DNA from 3 places in the Xanthomonas bundabergensis genome. Region 2 is predicted to be linked to each of the others. Evidence: riboswitches for the same ligand, from Rfam matches in the RefSeq annotation. Region 2 holds a riboswitch; each other region holds the start of a gene.
The links. A riboswitch is a leader RNA that binds a small molecule or an ion and turns the genes downstream of it on or off. The one in region 2 is predicted to bind cobalamin.
Positions count from the first base shown of each region.

Region 1: linked by a shared signal. The riboswitch ahead of metE (5-methyltetrahydropteroyltriglutamate--homocysteine S-methyltransferase) and the one ahead of btuB (TonB-dependent vitamin B12 receptor) in region 2 are both predicted to bind cobalamin.
Region 3: linked by a shared signal. The riboswitch ahead of AB3X10_RS21870 (ribonucleoside-diphosphate reductase subunit alpha) and the one ahead of btuB (TonB-dependent vitamin B12 receptor) in region 2 are both predicted to bind cobalamin.

Region 1 is NZ_CP162487.1:5,094,718-5,099,210, reverse strand. It holds gene AB3X10_RS21755 (S1C family serine protease) at 1-938, shown strand, start outside; gene metE (5-methyltetrahydropteroyltriglutamate--homocysteine S-methyltransferase) at 1,165-3,456, opposite strand; cobalamin riboswitch at 3,669-3,922, opposite strand; gene AB3X10_RS21745 (hypothetical protein) at 4,371-4,493, shown strand, end outside.
Region 2 is NZ_CP162487.1:4,540,491-4,544,983, reverse strand. It holds gene btuB (TonB-dependent vitamin B12 receptor) at 1-1,454, opposite strand, end outside; cobalamin riboswitch at 1,566-1,782, opposite strand; gene AB3X10_RS19260 (TfoX/Sxy family protein) at 1,809-2,252, opposite strand; gene AB3X10_RS19255 (GAF domain-containing protein) at 2,249-2,731, opposite strand; gene bioD (dethiobiotin synthase) at 2,875-3,570, shown strand; gene AB3X10_RS19245 (phasin family protein) at 3,926-4,297, opposite strand.
Region 3 is NZ_CP162487.1:5,128,812-5,133,304, forward strand. It holds gene AB3X10_RS21870 (ribonucleoside-diphosphate reductase subunit alpha) at 1-1,512, opposite strand, end outside; cobalamin riboswitch at 1,692-1,914, opposite strand; gene AB3X10_RS21875 (sterol desaturase family protein) at 2,105-2,962, opposite strand; gene AB3X10_RS21880 (hypothetical protein) at 2,973-3,269, opposite strand; gene AB3X10_RS21885 (hypothetical protein) at 3,386-3,925, opposite strand; gene ompR (two-component system response regulator OmpR) at 4,106-4,493, shown strand, end outside.

The DNA.
Region 1 (4,493 bases), 550 kb from region 2:
ACCAGCTGGCCAGCGATTTCCTGGCCCACGTGGGCAGCCTGGGAGGGGCCGGGACCAAGGACTGCATGCTCGGTCCCGGGCGCGAGGAGGCCCTGGCGCAGCGCGAGCAGCAACGCGCGATATGGAGCAAGCGGCTGTTCCTGATGAAGGTCGGCAGCTGGCGCGACGTGGACTGGACGCCGCCGCCGTGGAATGCCGCCGCCCAGGCGCCGGCGCAGACCACGCGCTATTTCCACTGCTATGCGACCCAGGTCGACATTCCCGATCGCAGCGACCTGGCGCGCACCGTCGCCAGCCAGGTCTTCGCCATGCCGACCGGCGCCGATCCGATGGCGGTCTATACGCAGAGCGCGGCGTACGCCGAGGAGTTCAAGCAGACCGTGCGCGCGCACGGCCAGCCGGACGAGGGCACCACCTGCACCGCGTACGACACCCAGGCTGAAGCAGGCAAGGCCAGCCGCGATTACCGCAAGCTGTTCGGCGGGTTCAACACCAGGTTCACCGAAGTGGCGTGGACGCCGAGCGGGCGGGCGCCCGCCGCGGTCGCTGCGCCGCCGACCTCGCCGCAGATTGCGCCCGCTGCGGCGGCGGCACCCAGAGCGCTGGGAGTTGGCATCGCGCCGGTCACCGAGGAAGTGGCGCAGGCAACCGGACTGCCTGCCGCGCGCGGCGCATGGATCGTGAAGGTGATCGATGGCAGCGTCGCCATGCAGGCCGGGATCAAGCCGATGGACGTGTTGCTGGAGATCGACGGCCGGCCTGTCGGTGCCCCTCAGGACGTGCGGCCCCTGGTGGCCGGGCTACGCGCAGGTGTTCCGGTGCCGGCGCAGATATGGCGCGATCGCCGCATGCAGCAACTGAGCCTGCTGTTTGCAGACGGCACTGCCGCTGCGGTGCCCGCACCAGTGCCGGCGGCCGCTGCGGCAACGACGGAGTGAGTCGCGCTCGCCTGTAGCGCTGCGGGGGTGATTTGCCATCTGCGGCGTGTGCGTCGCATCAGCCCGCGCTGCGCAGCGCGGTGCGGCAGGGCAGGCCTGCTCCCCCAGGGCCGGCGCATCAACCAGGCGCTGCGCGGCGATGCCCGCGAACGGACATGCCGGTCACTCCTGCCGCTGCGATGCCCGGCGTGCAGCACGCCGGGCATCGTCGGCTCAAGCCGCTTGCCTACGCCGCCTGCGCCTGCTGCGCGCGCAGCTGCCGCGCCGCGGCCACCATCGCTTCCAGCGCGCTGCGCGTTTCCGGCCAGCCGCGGGTCTTCAATCCGCAATCCGGATTGACCCACAGCTGCTGCGGATCCAGCACCGCCCGCGCCTTGTCCAGCAGCTGCAGCATCTCCTGCGTGCCGGGCACGCGCGGCGAGTGGATGTCGTACACGCCCGGGCCGATCGCGTTCGGATAGCGGAAGCGCACGAACGCATCGAGCAGTTCCATCCGCGAGCGCGAGGTCTCGATCGAGATCACGTCCGCATCCATCGCCGCCACCGCCTCGATGATGTCGTTGAACTCCGAGTAGCACATGTGGGTGTGGATCTGGGTCGCGTCGCGCACCCCGGCCGCGGCGATGCGGAAGCACTGCACCGCCCACTCCAGGTACGCCTGCCACTCGGCGCGGCGCAGCGGCAGGCCCTCGCGGATCGCCGGCTCGTCGATCTGGATCACGCCGATGCCGGCCGCCTCCAGGTCGCGCACCTCGTCGCGTAGCGCCAGCGCGATCTGCCGGCAGGTCTGCGCGCGTTCCTGGTCGTCGCGCACGAACGACCACTGCAGCACCGTCACCGGCCCGGTCAGCATGCCCTTCATCGGCTTGTCGGTCAGCGACTGCGCGTACTGGGTCCAGCGCAGCGTCATCGGCGCCGGGCGCTGCACGTCGCCGAAGATGATCGGCGGCTTCACGCAGCGCGAGCCGTAGCTCTGCACCCAGCCATGCTTGGTGAAGGCGAAACCTTCGAGCTGCTCGCCGAAGTATTCGACCATGTCGTTGCGCTCGAACTCGCCGTGCACCAGCACGTCCAGCCCGATCTGCTCCTGCGCGCGCACGCAGCGTTCGGTCTCCGCGGCCAGGAACGCGTCGTACTCGGCATCGCCGAGCTTGCCGGCCTTGTGCTGCGCGCGCGCCTGCCGCACCTGCGCGGTCTGCGGGAACGAGCCGATCGTGGTGGTCGGGTAGGCCGGCAACCGCAATGCCGCCTGTTGCGCCTCGCGCCGCTGCGGATACGGCGACTGGCGGCGCCCGGCATCCTCGCTCAGCGCCGCCACCCGCCGGGCCACGTCAGGACGATGCACGCGCGCGGACGCGCGCCGCGTCGCCAGCGCCTCGCGCGCCGCGTCCAGCTCGGCCTGTGCATGCGGCAACTCGTGCACCGCATCGGCCAGCGTGCGCAGTTCCTGCAGCTTCTGCCTGGCGAAAGCCAGCCATGCGGACAGCTCGCGGTCCAGCGCCTTTTCCTGTTCCAGGTCCACCGGCACGTGCAGCAGCGAGCACGACGGCGCCAGCCACAGGCGTTCGAGGCCGACATGCCCGGCCGCGTAGCGCGCCAGGGTCAGCGCGTTGTCCAGCGGCGTGCGCCACACGTTGCGGCCGTTGACCAGCCCGGCCGACAGCACGCGCCCGGCCGGCAGCGCCTGCAGCACCGCGTCCAGCTGCGCCACGCCGCGCACCAGGTCCACGTGCAGGCCGTCCACCGGCAGCGCCGCGGCCAGTTCCAGGTTGTCGCCCAGCTCACCGAAATACGTGGTCAGCAGCAGCTTCGGCCGCGGCGCCTGGGCCAGGAACGCATAGGCGCGGCGATAGGCGGCGCGCGCGGCCTCGTCCAGGTCCAGCACCAGCGCCGGCTCGTCGATCTGCACCCAGTTGGCGCCGGCCGCATCGAGCTGCTGCAGCAGTTCGGCGTAGACCGGCAGCAGGCTGTCCAGCAGCGCCCAGCGATCGCTGCCGTCCACGGTCTTGGACAGCAGCAGGAAGGTCACCGGCCCGATCAGCACCGGCCGCGTGGTGATGCCCAGCGCCTTGGCTTCCAGGAATTCGGCCAGCGGCTTGTCGCCGCGCAGGCGGAAGTGCTGGCGCCGCGCCAGCTCCGGCACCAGGTAGTGGTAGTTGGTGTCGAACCACTTGGTCATTTCCAGCGCGTGCAGGTCCAGGCCGTCCTCCTGCGTGCCGCGCGCCATCGCGAAGTAGCCGGCCAGCGGATCGGCATCGGCCAGCGCGCGGTAGCGCTGCGGGATCGCATCGAACAGGAACGCGGTGTCGAGCATCGCGTCGTACAGGCTGAAGTCGTTGCTGGGCGGCAGATCCACCCCGGCCTCGACCTGCAGCCGCCAGTGCCGCTGGCGCAGCTGCCGCGCCGTGTCTTGCAGGCTTGCCTCATCCGTTTCGCGGCGCCAGTAGCTTTCCAGCGCACGCTTGAGCTCGCGCCGCGCGCCGATGCGCGGGAAGCCCAGGTTGGTCACGATCGTCATTTGCGTTTCCTCATTGCGTTCATAGGCATTGAGGAACGAAGGAACCGCGCGCCGTCCGCCCGTTCGCACGGGACGCCCGCCACGCCAGCGACCTTCGCCCCCGCGGGCGAACCGGCGCCACGCGGGCAGGCGGAAGAGCGCGACGCGGCGCACGGCCACGGCACGGCTTCCGGCCGCCTCCCCGCGGAGACGCCAGGTCGAATCGGAGGACCCACAGGTCCTCCGGCCGGGGCCGGTATTCGGGCTGATGGACGAGCGCACCGTGCCGGCTGCGCGCCTACTGTCCGCCGCTTCCCAGGCCGGCATGCGCCGGCCCAGTGCCATTGACGGAGGTCGTTTCCATTCACCGCTGCGGGGCAGCTCCGGAATGGGCAGGCGCTTGCGGCGCCGGCCTTCACCGGATTCCCGTTTAAATCCATCCCTTCATCCGAATGAAGCGATGGATACCTTCGGCGAGCGCACGATAGGCCGGATGCGGCGGCGGGTCAAGCGCCAGGTGAATTTGCGCGTGGGCCTCGGCAGCGTTCATGGCGAACGTGTAAGCTATTGATCCCAAAGCTAATGATCTGCCGCTTACGCCAGCAGGCGACAGCGCAGCACCGCCGCGCCCGATGACGCTTCTGCTCCCGACCTCCGCCCTGTCCGCGCGCTATGCCGCCTCCCTGCGCCTGTCCGTCGCGCCGATGATGGACTTGGACCGACATGCCTTCCAAATAGGGATTTCCGGGGCGCTGGTCCACTATTAGTGCGATTAGGAGGGGGCGGCCTCGCGAGATTCCATGCCTCAAGATGTCGCCCAATTCATGCCAGCTTCGTGGTTCAATGCCGACAAATAGCCCTAGGGAGGGGGGGCGGTGCGAGGCAACAGAAACCCTGAATGGTATCGATGGGCCGGATACGTGCAGGGAGCGTTGTTGTTCTCGGCCGGGCTGGTGGCTGCCATCATGAAGGCGAAGCCAGAGCAGCTGAGTCGGAAGCTAGGTGAAGCAGGACCGATCATTGCTTGGCTGTTGACACAGGTTCAACAGAATGCATGG
Region 2 (4,493 bases):
TCGTCCACGTTGACCGGCAGGAAGGTCGCGGCGTCGTAGGAGATCAGGTCGTCGACGCGGTTCTCGTACACGTTCAACGTCCAGTTCCAGGTGTCGGCGTACTGCGCCACGCCCAGGTTGCCGCTCTTGGACTTCTCCGGCTTCAGCTGCGGATTGCCGGAGAACGGGTAGTACAGGTCGTTGAAGGTCGGCGCCTTGAAGCCGGTGCCGATGCTGGCGGTGAGCTTGAAGCCGCCGTCCAGCGCCAGGCCCCAGCCGAGGCTGCCGGTGGTGTGCTGGCCGAACTGCTCGTTGTCGTCGCTGCGCACGCTGGCCTGCACTTGCTGCGCGCCGAAGCGGCCCTGGTATTCGGCGAACACGCCGGTGTTGTCGCGCTGGTCCACGTCGTAGGCGGTGGTGCCGGTGACTTCCTCGCGCTGCCAGTCGGCGCCGGCGCTGAGCAGCTGGCCTTCGGCCAAACCGAAATCGCCCTGCAGCGAGGCGCTGTCGCGGCGGCTGTCGAAGGTGCTGACGAAGCTGCGGGTGCTGCTGCCGGCGGCGTGGTAGTAGCTGTCGGCCTGGTCGGTGTTGCGCCCGACCTGCGCGGCCAGGTGCACGCGCTCGGACGGGGTCCAGTCGAGCTTGCCGCCGAACACCTGCTGGGTGTTGTCGGCCTCGTTGCCGGCGAACAGCGGATCGCCGTCGTACTCGTTGCGGCTGTCGATGTTCAGCGCCTGGCCTTCGATGCGCAGGGTGTCGCTCAGCGCATAGCCGCCGCGCGCGCTGAGCGAGGTGTTGCGGTAGCCGTCGCGGTCCGGCTCGTCGACGTAGCAGCCGGCGAACAGGGTGGCCGAGCCGTTGCAGGCGTTGATGCCGTCGGTCTTCTGGTAGCCGCCCTGCACCGACAGCCAGCCGCGCTCGCCGCGGTTGCTGAAGCCGGCGCTGGCCTCGCGCAGGCCGTTGCTGCCGGCGCCCAGGCTCAGGTTCTGCTGCAGGCCCTGGCCGCCGCGGCGGGTGAAGATCTGGATCACGCCGCCGATCGCATCGGAGCCATACAGGCTCGAGCGCGGGCCGCGCACGATCTCGATGCGCTCGATCTGGCTCAGCGGCAGGTCCTGGAACGCGGCCAGGCCGGCGCTGGCCGAGCCGATGCGCACGCCGTCCACCAGCACCAGCACGTGGTCCGATTCGCTGCCGCGCAGGCTCAGCGTGGTCAGCTTGCCCAGCCCGCCCTGGTTGGAGACGCCGATGCCGGCGCGGCCCTGCAGCAGCTGCGCCAGCGACGTGGCCTGGCTGCGTTCGATCTCGGCGCGGTCGATCACCTGCGCCGGGACCACGCTGTCCTCGACCGAGATCTGGGTGCGGGTGGCGGTGACCAGGACCTGGTCCAGGTCGGTGGCGGCATCGGCGGCGAGCGCCAGCGAGGGCAGGGACAGGGCGGACGCGATCGCGACCGAAAGCAGGCGGGACGACATGGGGCAACTCCGGCGCGCCGCGGCGCGCTGTGACGGCAAGGGAGTCGCGAACGGAAGGTGCAAGCGGACGGCGCCAGACGCGGCGCGGCACGCCGCGACGCCCTCCGCATCGCAACCAGTGGACTGCAAGGCCGGTCTCCGGGCTGGCGATCTGGGAGTCGGAACTCCCGGCTGCGACGCCTTCCCATGCCAGGCACAGTGGCGCAAGTCGTCAGCGCGGATCGCTTACCGTTGCGGGGGCAGCGCCGGCCTTGTCGCAAGACGCACCGGCTTCCCGTTTCAACCTGCAGGCCGGGGCCGGCAGGTCACCTTGAAGCGGCGCGATTGTACGCGATCGCCGCCGCTGCGCGCGGATCAGTCGGCGTCGCGCTCGCCGGCGTGGCCATCGTGGTCGCGTTCGAGGTCGTGCTCGGCGTCGTAGGCGTGTCCGCCGGACGCGTCGTGCGCGTAGTCCGCATAGGGCGTGTCGCTGCGGTCGCCGTCGCGGTCGAAGTGGGTGGTCGCCACCGGTCCGGCCACCGGCAGGCCGCGCTGCGCCGGCAGCTGCGCCGCCGCGGTTTCCAGCTCGCCGAGCAGCTGCGTGCGCCGCGCCTCGGGCAGTTCCTGCCAGTGGCAGCCGGTCAGCGCGCCTTCCAGCGAATACAGCAGGTTGAGGCTGGGCTTGAAGCCGGCGCGCTTGACCTTCAGGAACGCGCCCACCGCACCGGCGGCGACCAGGTCCTGCTGCGTGCGCAGGCCGACCTGACGCAGCCAGGCCGCGCTCTTGGGGCCGATGTTGCGCAGCTTTTCGGTACTCATCGCAGCGCGTCGACGAAGACCTGGGCGATCGCTTCCAGGCCGTGCTGGTCGTCGGCGTCGAAGCGCGCCAGGTCCGGGCTGTCCAGGTCGAACACGCCGATCAGGTCGCCGTCGCGCAGCAGCGGCACCACCAGTTCCGAGCGCGACGCCGCATCGCAGGCGATATGCCCGGGAAAGGCCTCGACATCGTCGATGCGCTGGGTCTGGCCGCTGCTGGCGGCGGCGCCGCACACGCCCTTGTGCAGGGGGATGCGCACGCACGCGGGCAGGCCCTGGAACGGCCCGACCACCAGTTCCTTGCCGTCGTACAGGTAGAAGCCGACCCAGTTCAGCCGCGGCAGCGCGTGGTACACCAGCGCCGCCAGGTTGGCGGCATTGGCGATGCGGTCGGGCTCGCCGCTGACCAGGGCGCGGGCCTGGGCGAGCAGCTGGGCGTACTGTTCCGGCTTGCTGCCGGTGAGCGAAGAGGAAGCGAACATCGCGCGAGTCTAGCAGCGGCCGATGGCGGCCTGTGCGCCAACGCAGTCGTCGCGATGGGCCGCGGCGGGCGCTGACGCGGCGCGCGGCGCCGGCTATCCTGCGCGACCGCGCCGCATGCGGCGGCCTCCAGGTTCGTGCAGCGATGAGCTTCCCCGCCTTCTACGTCACCGGCACCGATACCGGCATCGGCAAGACCGTCGCCAGCACCGCGCTGCTGCATGCGCTGCGCGCGCGCGGGCAGGCGGCGGTGGGCATGAAGCCGGTCGCCAGCGGCTGCGAGCGCAGCGCCGACGGCTGGCGCAACGAGGACGCGCTGGCGCTGCAGGCGGCGAGCATGCCGCGGCCGGACTACGCCGACCTCAATCCCTATGCCTTGCCGTTGCCGCTGGCGCCGGAACTGGCCGCGGCCGACGCCGGGGTGCGCCTGGAACTGGCGCCGATCGCCGCGGCCTTCGCGCGGCTGCGCGCGCAAGCCGATGTGGTGGTGGTGGAAGGCGTGGGCGGCTGGGCGGCGCCGCTGTCGGCGACGCTGGACCAGGCCGACCTGGCGCGCGCGCTGGCGCTGCCTGTGCTGCTGGTGGTCGGCCTGCGCCTGGGCTGCCTCAACCACGCCCGGCTCAGCGCCGCGGCGATCGCCGCCGACGGCCTGCGCTGCATCGGCTGGATCGGCAACGAGATCGATCCGCAGATGCAGCGCATCGACGCCAACATGCAGATGCTGCGGGAGCGGTTGCCGATGCCGTGCTGGGGACGCCTGCCGTACCGGCCGCAGCCGGATCCGGCTGCGCTGGCGGCGTCGCTGTCTCCGTGGCAGGGCGCGCAGACGGCGCAGGACTGATTCGGCGCCTGGCCAGAAGCGCGCGCACGAATCAACAGCGGCGGCTCTCGCGAGGGAGGGCTTCTTGCTTGCAGGAGGGGTTTCGGCCCCGCCCCACGCTGCGAAAACGTCGGTCCAAGGCCCGCGCAAGAAGCGCAGGAATGCCTGACGCTTGCGAAACTCCCGAATCCCGCCCGCACGTCGCCAGCCGCAGGCCAGCCATCCCGAATCCCGAATCCCAAATCCCAAATCCCGGCCATAAAAAAGACCCGGTAGAGGGAGGGATCTACCGGGTCTTGGCTGCACGGGGGGAGGGACCCGCGCGTACCACTGGTCAGTCGTGCGGCTGCGCCGCAGCGGACTTGTCTGGTCTTGCTTATTTGGTCTTGGCTTTCGGAGCGGCCTGGTCGGTGGCCGCCTCGAACTGGCTCTTGGCGAGCTGGCCGATGGCTTCGGAGGTCTTCAGGCCCAGGCCGAACACTTCCTGGTTGGCCGTGGCCAGACGCTCGAAATTGTCGCGGGCGACCTGCAGACCCTTCGGCCACAGCGACTGCACGCTGCCGAGGTCGCGCGCTTCGGTGAGCTCGCCGAGGAAGCCGGTGGTCGCAGTCACGTTCTTCTCGAAGGTCTTCAGCTGCACGCCGAACACGCTCTCGGCGCTTTCCAGCGCCAGGCGGTTGGCGCGCGAGGCGGCGGCGGCGAACTGCTGGGTGTAGCTGCTGAACTGATCGTTGAATTGAGCGGACATCATGCAACTCCAGGAGAATGCCGATTTGCTGTTGCAGTGCAACATACGCGCATTCTGCTGCAATGCAACAAAATTTTCTGAAGCCGCTCAGGTTTCGTTCAAACTGGCTTTCGGATCAATGGGTTGGAGCCGGGTTTCCGGGCTCCGATACGGCCTGGTGTCACGCCCTGCAGGCGCCGATTGCGCTCACCGCGGC
Region 3 (4,493 bases), 590 kb from region 2:
GGTCGGGCTCATGTTCTGCAGGATCTCGGTGCACAGGTTGCTGGAATAGACCATGCCCTGGTGCTTGTTCGGGTTCATGCGATTGACTTCGTCGCGATAGAACATGAACGGGTTGCCGGTCTCCAGCTGGCTGACCATGATCCGCTTGAGCATGTCGATGGCCTTGACCACCTTGCGACCGATGCGCTCGTCGGCCACCACTTCCTCGTAGCGGGCGCGGAAGCTGCCTTCGCCGCGCTTCTCGTCGAAGAAGTCCTGCAGGTACCAGCCCTTGACCTCCTTCACCTCGTGCGGGTCGAACAGGTACCACTCGCCGCGGCGCTCCACCGCTTCCATGAAGATGTCCGGCACGCACACCGCGGTGAACACGTCGTGCGCGCGCAGGCGCTGGTCGCCGTTGTTCAGGCGCAGGTCCAGGAACGCCTCGATGTCGCGGTGCCAGATGTCCAGGTACACGGCGATGGCGCCCTTGCGCTGGCCGAGCTGGTCCACCGACACCGCGGTGTTGTTGAGCTGCTTGATCCACGGCACCACGCCGCCGCTGGAGTTCTTGACCCCGCGGATCGCCGAGCCGGACGAACGCACGTAGCCCAGGTAGGCGCCGACGCCGCCGCCGTGCTTGGACACGCGCGCCACGTCGGTGTTGGAGTCGTAGATGCCCTGCAGGCTGTCGTCGACGGTGTCGATGAAGCAGCTCGACAGCTGCCCGCCGATCTTGCCGGCGTTGGCCAGGGTCGGCGTGGCCACGGTCATGTACAGGTTGGACAGCGCCCAGTAGGCCTCGCCGACCAGCTGCATGCGCCGCTCACGGGGCTTTTCGTCCTGCATCAGGTACAGCGCGATGGTCAGCCAGCGCTCCTGCGGCAGCTCGTAGACCTTGCGCGAGTTGTCGGTGGCCAGGTAGCGCGTGGCCAGCAGGTACAGGCCGTTGTAGGCGAACAGCTTGTCGCGCTCCGGGTCGATCATCCGGCCGGCTTCGGCCAGCTCGTCCTTGGAGTAGTTCTTGAGGATGTCGATCGAGTACACGCCGCGGTCGGCCAGGCTTTCCTGCAGGCCGACGTAGGAGCCGTACTTCTCGCCGGCATCGTAGAAGCGGTTCTTGCTGGCGCGCTTGTACAGGCGGTGCAGGTACAGGCGCGCGGCGAAGTACTCCCACTCCGGCGTGGCGATGTCCACGCGCGACTCGGCCTCGCGGATCAGGTAGTCGACCATGTCGTCGGCCGACAGGCTTTCCTTCTTCTCGACGAAGGCGAACGCCTTGCGCTCGTAGTCGGCCACGTCCAGCTGCGGGAACTCGGCATGGATCCGGTCCAGGGTGCGCTGCAGGCGCGAGCGGTCGAAGGCCATGCGGCGGTTGCCGCCGTCCTTGACGATCCAGGTCACGGCGCGCTGGTCGTTGCTCGGCTCGCTGGCGGCCGCATCGGGCTGCGCCGCGGCGGCGGCGGCAGGCGTGGGATCGACGTCGGCGGTGTCGAGGGGGGCTGCGGCCGGCAGGCTGTGGGTCTGGCTCATGAAGGTCTCCAAGCGTGGTGCACCCGGCTGCCCGACCCTCGCAGGCAGCGGTCCGACCGGATCAGCAGGATGGGGACGCGGCGTCGCAGAGACCGCGACGGCGCAGGCGCGAGCCTGCGGGCGGTCACCGCTTCACCGACCATCTCCCCCCGGAGATGCAACGGTCGGCGCCGCGCTGTGTGCATCGCGCGGCTGTCGGCAGGTCTTCGGGCTTATGGGCGACGGCCGAGGCCGGTGTCCTAGCCCGTCGCTTCCCAAGGCAGGGCGCCTCAGTGCGGGTGACGGGTTCGTTCCCAATTACCGCTGCGGGGCAGCGCCGGCCTGAGCGCTCGCGCGCCGCACCGGCTTCCCTTTTGATCCCGCGGCCTGGTGGCCGCCGGAACCGACCACCACAAGATAGTGGGGTACCCCGGCGTCGTCAACGCTAAATGTAGTCCAAAAAGCGAAAACCCAAGCGGGGCAAGAGTTTGCCGTGGCGACGCGGCAAAACCCCGCGGCGGGGCGCCGGATCGGGCCTGGAACCGGCCGCCGCGCCCATGCCGCAAGGGCCTCGGCGCGGCCGTCGGCGGCCGTCGGTGCGCAGCGGCCGGCGCTAACTGCGCGGGGGATCGGCCGCAACGTCGGACCCTGCCGCGCCGGGCGGACCGAACAGCACCCGCAGGCGCTGCCGCCAGCCGCGGGCGCGGCGCAGGTCGCGCAGCAGCGGCGGCCAGGCATGGAACGCGATGGTCACCGGGTTGTGGCTGCGCAGCGGGGTCGTCAGCCCGTAGCGGGGCGGCACCCCGGGCAGTTCGGCGCGGAAGCTGCCGAACAGCCGGTCGAACAGGATCAGCACCCCGCCGTAGTTGCAGTCCAGGTAGTCGGGATTGCTGGCGTGGTGCACACGGTGGTGCGCCGGGGTGTTGAACACGAACTCGAGCGGCCGCGGCAGGCGCCCGATCAGTTCGGTATGCAGCCAGAACTGGTAGAACAGGTTCGCCGCCAGCGCGCCGAGCACGGACGGTACCGGAAAGCCCAGCCACGCCAGCGGCGCGAAGCACGCCGCCGCGCCGGTGAGCTTGCCGGTCCAGCCCAGCCGGTAGGCGTTGGCCAGCGTGTACTGCTGCGGCGAGTGATGCACCGCATGAGTGAGCCAGAACCAGCGCACCCGGTGATCGGCGCGGTGCATCCAGTAGTAGCAAAGCTCCTGGCCCAGGAACAGCGCCAGCCAGTGCCAGGGCCGGTCCATCGCGACCGTCGCCACCCGCAGCGGCCAGACCGCGTACAACAGCGCGCCGACCACCCCGCCCTGCAGCAGCAGGCCCAGCACGATGCGGCCGAGCGCATCGCCGAGCGAGGCCCAGTAGGCCTTCCAGTCGTAGCGGCGGCCGCGCCTGCGCCAGGCCCAGGCTTCCAGCGCGGCGACCGCCGCCAGCAATGGCAACACCAGCAGTGGCAACCAGATGCGCATCGGCGCCGGCTCAGCGCTCGCGCTGCTTGGCCTGCTGCATGGCCTGCATGGCCGCGCGCAGTTCGTCCGGCGACAGCTGGCCGTCGTGGTTGCCGTCGAGCGCATCGAAGCGCTTGGCGATCCGTGGCAGCGACGCATCGGCCTCGCTGCGGCTGATCAGGCCGTCGCCGTTGGCGTCGGCCGCCTTCAGCCGCTGCTGCAACTGTTGTTTCTGTGCGGCGGTCGGCGCGGTTGGCGTGGTCTGGGCGGCGGCGGTACCGACCAGCAGCAGGCTGCACAGCGCTCCACAGGCGATGACAATCTTCATGGCGATCCTCGGGAAACGGAAATAAAGGGGAACCAAGGCGCTGCGGCGCACGCGGCGCCGCAGCGCGGTGGCGGTGGTCACCGTGGGCATGCGCTCACTGCGCCCGCGGCGCGCGGTCACGGACGGCAGGCCACGACCTCGCCGGCGGCATTGGTGCAGGTACCGGTGTGGCTGACGCTGCCGCCGGCGGCCGTGGTCGAGCCCTGGTAGGTGGCGCCGTTGGCGGCGGTGGCGCTGGTCTGGCGGCTGCCGGTGACGCTGCCGTCGGCGCTCTTGGCGACGCTGCCGCTGCTGCTGGCGCTGCCGCCGTTGGCGCCGCTGACGCTGGCGCTGCCCTGGCGGCCGGCGCTGCCGTCGGCGTTGCGGTAGAAGGCGCCCTGGCGCGTGGCCGCGCCGCCGTTGACGCCGCTGGCGGTGCCACCGCTAGTGCCCGACGCGTTGCCTTGACCATCGGCCTGCCACTGGCGCGCCCGCGCCCGGCTGCCGTTGGCGCCGCTGGCGCTGGCATTCACCGCGGCACTGCGGGCACCGTCCAAATGGCTGGCGGTGCGGGTGCGGGTGCGTTCGCGCGCCTGCGCGTCGGTCGCCGCCAGGGCGGTCAGGCCGCCCACGGCCAGGGTGAGCAGCAAGATCGAACTGTGCATCGAGGTTTTCATCGTGTCCTCTCCGGATAGGCAGCGGGTGGCTGCGGTGGAGCCACGGTAGGCCGCCTGCGGGCGCAAGGTGTTGCGGTGTGACCAGCGGATGTTTCTGCGGGCGGCGGCGGAAACATCCGCTTACAAAGTCCGCACGGCGGGCGTTGCCGGGCGACCGTGGCGCAGCCGATAGTGGCGCCCATGAACGACGCCCCTGCCCGCCTGCTCCTGGTCGACGACGACGAACGCCTGCGCGAGCTGCTGCGCCGCTATCTGGAAAGCCAGGACTTTTCGGTGAAGGCGGTGGCCGACGGCGCCCAGCTGCAGCAGGCGCTGGCGCGCGGCCATTACGACCTGGTGGTGCTGGACCTGATGCTGCCCGGCGAGAGCGGCCTGGAGATCTGTCGGCGCCTGCGCGGCCAGGGCGACACCACGCCGATCGTGATGCTCACCGCCAAGGGCGACGAGGTCGACCGCATCGTCGGCCTGGAGATCGGCGCCGACGACTACCTGCCCAAGCCGGTGAACCCGCGCGAGCTGCTGGCGCGGATCCGCGCGGTGCTGCGCCGCACGCGGCCGGCCGGCGCCG